2 regions of the Acinetobacter nosocomialis genome follow, and region 2 is predicted to be linked to the other one. Evidence: riboswitches for the same ligand, from Rfam matches in the RefSeq annotation. Region 2 holds a riboswitch; the other holds the start of a gene.
What was found. A riboswitch is a leader RNA that binds a small molecule or an ion and turns the genes downstream of it on or off. The one in region 2 is predicted to bind manganese.
Positions count from the first base shown of each region.

Region 1: linked by a shared signal. The riboswitch ahead of ABLC00_RS17700 (TMEM165/GDT1 family protein) and the one ahead of ABLC00_RS06335 (sodium:calcium antiporter) in region 2 are both predicted to bind manganese.

Region 1 is NZ_CP157432.1:3,777,888-3,782,177, reverse strand. Features, by position in the region: gene ABLC00_RS17710 (2-oxo acid dehydrogenase subunit E2) at 1-1,752, shown strand, start outside; gene ABLC00_RS17705 (hypothetical protein) at 1,902-2,174, shown strand; yybP-ykoY riboswitch at 2,211-2,407, shown strand; gene ABLC00_RS17700 (TMEM165/GDT1 family protein) at 2,423-2,998, shown strand; gene ABLC00_RS17695 (MBL fold metallo-hydrolase) at 3,266-4,063, shown strand; gene ABLC00_RS17690 (YkgJ family cysteine cluster protein) at 4,156-4,290, shown strand, end outside.
Region 2 is NZ_CP157432.1:1,342,722-1,347,011, reverse strand. Features, by position in the region: gene ABLC00_RS06340 (bifunctional diguanylate cyclase/phosphodiesterase) at 1-854, opposite strand, end outside; gene ABLC00_RS06335 (sodium:calcium antiporter) at 1,220-2,266, opposite strand; yybP-ykoY riboswitch at 2,229-2,424, opposite strand; gene ABLC00_RS06330 (MFS transporter) at 2,486-3,679, opposite strand; gene ABLC00_RS06325 (LysR family transcriptional regulator) at 3,782-4,290, shown strand, end outside.

The sequences.
Region 1 (4,290 bases), 1.5 Mb from region 2:
GCACAAGCAGCACCAGAGCCAACACCGGCTCCTACGGCTGAAAAACCAGCTGCTCCAGCGCCTGCACAGCAAACTCAAGCTTCAGCTCAACCTGCTGCCTCTACATCAACTGCAACTGTTGACGTGACTGTACCTGACATTGGCGTTGAAAAAGCATTAGTTGGTGAAATCCTCGTGAAAGTGGGTGACCAAATTGATGTTGAACAAAGTATTGTTGTTGTAGAGTCAGATAAAGCAACTGTGGAAGTTCCAAGTAGCGTTGCTGGTACTGTAGAAAGTATTCAAGTGAAAGAAGGCGATACCGTTAAAGAAGGTGTTGTTCTTATTCAAGTGAAAACAGCAGCTGCATCTAATGCGCAAGCAGAAGCTCCTGCTACTACACCAGCTCCAGCTGCGGCAGCTGAACCGGTTGCTACAAAGCAAGAAACTGTTGCGGCAGCTACTACTCAATCTGGTCCAGTTGATATCAATGTTCCTGACTTGGGCGTAGATAAAGCAGTTGTTGCTGAAATCTTAGTACAAGTTGGCGATAAAGTTGATGTAGACCAAAGCCTTGTTGTAGTTGAATCAGATAAAGCAACTGTGGAAGTTCCAAGTACCGTTGCTGGTGTTGTAAAAGCAATTCACTTGCAAGCAGGCCAACAAGTTTCACAAGGTATATTGCTTGCAACAATTGAAGCTGAAGGCCAAGCACCTGCTGCTGCACCAGCGGCAAAAGCAGAAGCAGCCCCAGCTCCACAGGCAGCAGCACCTAAAGCAGCAGCTCCTGCTACAACACAGTCTGCATCTGCGGCGCCTACATCTGGCACTGATAAGTTAACGAAAGAGCAAGAAGCAGAAAACGCTAAAGTATATGCAGGTCCTGCTGTTCGTAAGCTTGCTCGTGAACTTGGCGTGATTTTGTCACAAGTTAAAACTTCTGGTGAGCATGGCCGTGTAGTTAAAGAAGATATCTTTGCTTATGTGAAGAGTCGTTTAACTGCACCACAAGCGGCACCAGTTGCTGCGGCTGCACCAGCAGTTTCGGGTTTACCAAAGCTTCCTGACTTTACTGCATTTGGTGGCGTGGAAGAAAAAGTACTGACGCGTTTGCAGCAAGTATCAATTCCGCAGTTGTCTTTAAACAACTACATTCCACAAGTAACTCAGTTTGACCTTGCGGATATTACTGAGTTAGAAGCTTGGCGTGGTGAGTTGAAAGACGGCTTTAAGAAACAAGGTGTGAGCCTAACAATTTTGGCATTTATTGCAAAAGCTGTAGCACATTTGTTGAAAGAAGAGCCTTATTTCGCGGGTCACTTAGCAGATGATCAGAAATCTGTATTGCTCCGTAATGAAATCCATATGGGTATTGCGGTTGCGACTCCAGATGGTTTGACAGTGCCTGTACTACGTAATCCTGACCAAAAATCAATTAAGCAAATTGCTGTTGAATTGGGTGAGCTCAGCAAAAAAGCGCGTGATAAGAAATTAACACCGAAAGATTTACAAGGTGCTAACTTCACGATTACAAGCTTGGGCTCAATTGGCGGTACAGCATTTACGCCATTAGTTAACTGGCCACAAGTTGCAATTTTGGGTATTTCACCTGCAACGATGCAGCCTGTATGGAATGGTAAAGACTTTGATCCACGCTTAATGTTGCCGTTGTCATTGTCTTATGACCACCGTGTAATTAATGGTGCGGATGCAGCTCGCTTTACAAATAAACTTACGAAACTTCTTAAAGATATTCGTACTTTATTAATCTAATGCTTTGAAAGAACATACTAAAACCTCGCTTCGGCGGGGTTTTGTTTTAATGTCTGTTTGACTTAATTTTTAGGTTAATCTACAGATTAAGCAGGATTTATCGAGAGTGAGGAGAAATTTCTCGTTATTACATAAAGGAGAAGTAGTAAATGTTAGGTTTTCTGAAAATTATGTTGCCCTTACTATTGATTGTGTTTTTATTGATGGGAATATGGGTCAGTATTTTACACTTTCCATGGGAATGGATGACTTATGTGGTGATGGGTTTTGAGGTGTTTGTTGCTACTTTGATTTTGCCCTTTGAATATCAGGCTGGAACGAGCAGTAGCCCTATTGGTTTTATTCATATAAGTGCTTATTTTGCAGTGATATTAGGTATTGCACGATTAGTCGTGTGGGCGTGGGTAAAATTTGTTACTTGAAAGTTTGAAAAATCGAGTGACTTGAATATAATAAACGCATACTTCATTGGGGAGTAGCCGCTATTCACAGCAAAGGTGAATAGGTGATGGTCAACATAATTGTTCAACAGAACATGGTCATCATAGCTTAAACGTCTCATCGTTTCTGAGTTGGCAAGACCTTTGATTTACCACTCTGCAATCATTTTATGATATTTGGCTAGCAGGAGGGGTAGGTCATAGGCATTTATGCTAGCCAGAGAACCGACATGCAAGAATTTCTGATTTCTACTTCGATTGTTGCCCTTGCTGAAATGGGCGATAAAACTCAATTGTTGGCACTTTTGCTATCTGCGCGTTTCCGTAAGCCAATTCCTATTTTAATTGCGATTCTTTTAGCAACACTTATTAATCATGGTATTTCTGCTGTGCTTGGGCAATGGATTACCACAGTTCTAAGCCCTGAAATTTTAGTCTGGGTACTCGCTGTTGGTTTCATTGGTATGGCATTCTGGATGCTTATTCCGGATAAGCTCGATGATGAAACCGATAGCATTAATAAATGGCAAAAATTTGGTGTTTTTGGGGCAACCTTTATTTTATTTTTCTTAGCAGAAATTGGTGATAAAACCCAAATTGCGACAGTCGCTTTAGCTGCACGCTATGACAGTATTTTCTGGGTGATGCTAGGTACAACATTAGGTATGATGATTGCCAATGCACCAGCTGTATTTATTGGTAATAAATTAGCTGAACGTCTCTCTATCTCACTGATTCATAAAATTGGTGCAGCTATTTTCTTCATTGTAGGTGTTTCTACGCTAGTACAACATTATTTCTTCTAAGTTATTTTCAATTTGTATAAAAACGCATTCATGAAGAGTGCGTTTTTTTGAGCTTTGAAGAAGTTAAACTTTACGATATAGCTTATTTAAGAAAATGTTAGAGGATTACTCAATTTCTTGATGATTCATTTCTAGAATAAGAAAAGTAAAATCTATTTTAAAATATTATGAGAAATATCAATTAATTCATTGCAAGCATTTTAGAATCCCTTTATTTTAGTAGGGATATAAAAATATCTAATATTTAAAATTTTTTTGGGGAATTGTATGGGGTTTGAAAAAACAACATCACAGATATTATTTGATAATGGCGTACATAAATGTATTAGTTTTACCAGTTTGGTCAAAGGGGAAGGCATACAAGCCAATCAATTTTTAATTATTGATCATGAACGAGCAGCCGTTATTGACCCAGGTGGCGACTTGACCTACGTTCCATTGACGATGGAACTTAATAAATATACTCGTCTTAAAAATTTGGACTATGTAATCGCTTCACATCAGGACCCAGATATTATTACTTCAATGCCTCGTTGGTTAGTTTATACCAATGCTAAAGTAGTGGCCTCTAAATTGTGGGCACGATTTTTACCTCACTTAAATTCATCATTTATGAGTGAGCGTATGAAAGGAAATTGGGAAGATCGTCTGATTGAGCTACCAGATCGTGGTCAAGTGATTCAACTAGGCGAATCAAAGCTTGTCATGGTTCCGGCCCATTTCCTACATTCGGTAGGTAATTTTCAGTTTTATGATCCAGTTGCCAAGATTTTATTTTCTGGTGATATGGGGGCTTCTATTGTGGAGGATGCAAGTCAGCCTCTGAAAGATTTTGATGCCCATGTGATAAAAATGAAGGCTTTTCATCAGCGCTATATGTGCTCCAATAAAGTTATTCGTTTATGGGTCAACATGGTCCGTCAAATGGATATTGAGATGATTGTACCTCAGCATGGTACTCCATTTATTGGTAAAGAAATAATTAATCAGTTTTTAGACTGGATTGAGACCTTACCATGCGGCGTAGATTTAATGACTGAGCAAATTTTTAGCTGTCCGACATAAAAAGTTATCTTCAATATCTTGAGTCCAATTTGAAATTTTTTTAGGATTTTGCGCCATAGAAAAAATTTTTGATGACGAGAATTTGAATAAAAATGTTATCTCAAGTTGCGACTCCAGATGAGTGCCTACGCTGTGGGGCGTGTTGTGCACATTTTCGGGTTTCATTTTATTGGGCTGAGGCCGAGTTAATGGATGAACATCTCGTTGAACCTTTAACACCCGTTTAT
Region 2 (4,290 bases):
TTTTTGCTCCAGTCTTGCAAAACTTTGCAGGCTTCAACTAATACCCATTCCCCTATCTCTGGCATTAACCCAAACGTTTGCGCTGCCGGAATAAAGTCCTGAGTAGGTATATATCCTAAAGTTGGATGGTGCCATCTTAACAGGGCTTCTGCACCTATTAGCGTTTCAGATGAATTGATTTGCGGTTGATAAAAAAGTTCAAACTGTTCTTTAGCAAGTGCCGAACGTAAGTCATGTACCATGCTATTTTCGATTTGTATCTCTAATTGCATGGTATAAATTGAAATACAAATCATTAGTGTAGCAACACCAGTTGCGATCCATCCGCCATGATTACGAATATCTTCAGGTAAAGGTGCTGCACTATTGAGAGTAAAAGAGGTCGCGCTAAAAAATATAAAGCATCCAATCGACAATAGAATTAAAAGAATTTGTAAAAAGCTTGGGTCTCTGCGGTAATTTAAATACCCCAATATTGCTCCGGCTGGTAAAAACAAGTGAGCGACTTGAGGCCGATGAGGTGTAGCAATATCAAAAAATAAGCAAAAGATGACCGGAAAAACCAGTAAAACCATTTGCGATAAAAGTATGCCCGCTGAAATCCGGTTTATATAAATGAGAAAAAGACTAAATATGGAAATTAATGTGAAAGTAATATCTATGTAAACAATGAGCCATAGGTTTGCAAATGCAAAATAAATGGTCCAAAACAAACAAAAAATAATACAAATGAAGATATTGGCTTTGGCTGCAATTGTAAGCTGTTGGTCCTTTACAGTACGGTAATTTTTTTTGCGTTTTTTAAAGTAAGACGAAGCTATCATAAATAAATCAACCGTAAAATATTTCTTCAAAGACCCCCAACTTGGTCATTGATACTCCATTTCAATGTTTACCAATAAAGCGTAATATTTTCGTCCTTTATTATTTGTAATCATTATTTTGATATTAGGTATTATTCTATCGTAGTAGTAAAGCCTATTAGGTCACTTGAACGATACTGCTTTTTAAACACCTTATAATTTTAAAGTATCATGATCTAACGATACATGCCTCTGCGACTTAGGTACAGTCCCAAACTCGTGAAAAATTAGGCGAATTCTAAAGAATTTTCTGTATTGTCATCTTTATCACCCACCGTGAGAGCATAAGCCGACCTGCCATATAGGCATAAAAATAGCTGGATCGGCGGCAAAACCGTCCAGCTCATAAATGTGTATTAGAGATAAATCACAACAAGAATTGCAAAAACACCGTACAGTGCACTGACTGCAACCAATGATCGATCATCGACTGCACCACGGCGGAATAAATTCCACAGGAACACAATGGCTAGTGCAGTAATAATGCCAGATGCTAATAGCAATGTATCAAAGCGCCATGGCGTAAAGAAAATACCTAATGCACTTGGTATGGTGGCCTGAATCATCATGGCACCAGAAATATTTGCTAAAGCCAAACGCTCTTTACCTTGGCGCACCCAAATCAACGCATTCATAATTTCGGGTAATTCAGTCGCAACCGGACTAAGCAACAAAGCAACCAGATGCGGTGGCCAACTTAATGCTGTACCAATCGCTTCAAGCTGAGCAACAAAAGTATGTGAAGCGATACTAATCACTACTAAAGCCAGCAGTACTTGCAGACCAGCCCACCCTAGGGATGGTTCGGCTGTATTTGGACGAAACTTGAGAGGTTCAAGTTCTTCTTCATCGGCAGATGTGTCAGCTTCCTTAATCTCACGCCAAACATAAGCTGCATAAGCTGCTAAAAATAGCACGCCTAACCACGGCTTAATGGCAAATGCGACTAAACCAAGTGCTACTTTTAAAACAAAGATAGCAAGAAAAGAAACTTGGTCTCGGCTTAAACGGGCGTAATCAACTTGTACTTTATGTGAAGTTCGAGCTAACTTTTTACGATGAAGAATTAATACCAGACCGACTACGGCATAACCTAAAGTCGCTAAAACCAATGGACCACCCATTGCAGCTCCAACACCAAGATCTTTTTGCTCTGGGGTATTGCCAAATACGACCGCCATGAAAGTGACTGCACTTTCAGGTAAGGCTGTACCGAAAGCTGCGAGTACGGAACCTACTGCAGTTGCACCTAGATTAAGGCGCTTACCGAACCATTCGATACCATTGACGAAATATTCACAGGCGAGATAAATCGCTGCGGCGGACACAAAGAATAAGATAAAAGTGAGGAGCATAGGAATAGTTCCAGCCGGGCGAATAAGAAACCATTGGCGCGTCAACACGCCTCGCCCGACTAGCAAAGCACGTTGCGGCCAAAGGTCTCGCCTAGCTCATACTGTATATACAGTGGCTGAACACGCCATGAGATACTCATCTCAAGTTTGTTGACGTGGTCTTCCTAGCTGGGTACTAGGAATGGCTACTCCCCAATGACAATGGGTGAAGTTTACCAGTGATTTAAACGTAACTCTACAGAGATAGTCAGACAAAACCACAAGAGCTTATAAAAAGACATGAAAACGTTTAGCCAGTTTCTTTTGCAGAACAATCACAAGAACTGGGAACCCTGCTGCTGAAATTGCACATATCGCTAGTAACTTATTTACACTTTGTGGCGCCATACCCTGTTCAGGCAATAAAAAAGCAGATAAGAAAAATGCAACGGTTGTCATTAAATACATGATGGATGTCTGTAATGAAGAAAATCCAGCTCGTTGTTGGTCGTTAGGAAACTGAATCGTAAGCACTGAAGATGACACCAAACGGCTGTAAGATGCGCCGAGAAATAAACCAATAAATAACGCTGCATGCTGATAGCCTAGCATTGGTATTAGCAAACTCAGTATAAAAACAATGGTTGAACCTGTACCCAGCACTAAAGCAGAAAAACGAGAGGTTAATACTCCTGTAATTTTTGTAGATAGGTAACCTATAACACCTCCACTGAAGAAGAGCCAAGGCAATAGATTTTGTGAAGCACCCAACTGCTGAATCATTAAGGGTGCCAAAACAGGAATGACGAGCATAGGACTAAACTGTACGAGTGCATTAGCAGAGGCGAACAATAATGTGTTCATATCCAGAGGCAGCGCACGAGGCGTATCTAAATAGACTTGGTCTTTGGGTATAATGGATACAATTAATGGCAATGCCAACACACAGAATGCGCTTATGAGCCACAAACCCACATGCCAACCATAGTGAGTGCATAGAAATAATATGGTAGGCATTCCGACAATACTTACTATTGAAAATGATGCAATCACCGTCGCTAACATTTTCCCCCGTAAATTAGGCGGAGCGTTGTTTATTAATATACTTATACCCACTCCCATTGTGGTACCGCCGACCAACCCTGCACAAAATCGAAGTGCAAGTAGCAGACTAAAACTGGATGTGCAGGTAGTCAAAAATGTGAGTAGACCTAGTAACGCCATATTAATAATTAAAAACCGCTTTTTATTGAAATGATCAATCCAGTAAAAAGCAATAATTCCCGAAAGAACGGCGCCAAGCGTATACATCCCTGAAACATAACCTGAGAATGATACTGGCACTGCGAAATCTGTCGCCATAAAAACAAAAATAGGATTGAACACCATATATTCCAGCGCATTCGTGAACTGGACGAAAGCAATTACAGTGGCTATCCGCATGAGGACTTTATAATTAAACGTCTGTGTGGCTAGGGACATCACAGTAACCTATAGATAAAAGATGTCCGAGTTTAACTGCTATCAATAGTATTGATTATATGGTAGAAATGGCTTTTATTATTATCAAATATGGGACAATTGATGCGTCCGGCTCTAGATTTTAATACCCTGAAAGTATTCATTGCTGTGGTTGAAAAAGAAAGTTTTGTGGGGGCATCGAAACTGCTTGAAATGCCAACATCAAACGTGAGTCGCTGCATTTCTCAGTTAGAAGAAAAACTCGATCTTCAGCTCATTGAGCGCAGCACCCGACATATGAAACTCACTCAGGCAGGGCAGCTACTCTATACCAGAGCAAAGCCATTACTCGAAGCGCTTGAGCAAACTGAGACAGAGTTAACGTTGCGGCAAATGCAGCTTAAAGGTCCTTTACGAATTTGTATTCCAAATGAAATAGGTCCTGCATTGCTAGGTTCTGTGATTGCAGAATTCGCCTGTCAGTATCCAGACTTAGAAATCAGCTGTGTCACAAATTTGTCGGGTTTTGAATCTCTGCGAGATGATTTGGATTTAGCGATTATCATTAGCCGCGGTCAGATGGATAACAGTGACTACATCGCTCGTCATCTAGTGACTATCCCTTGCACGAT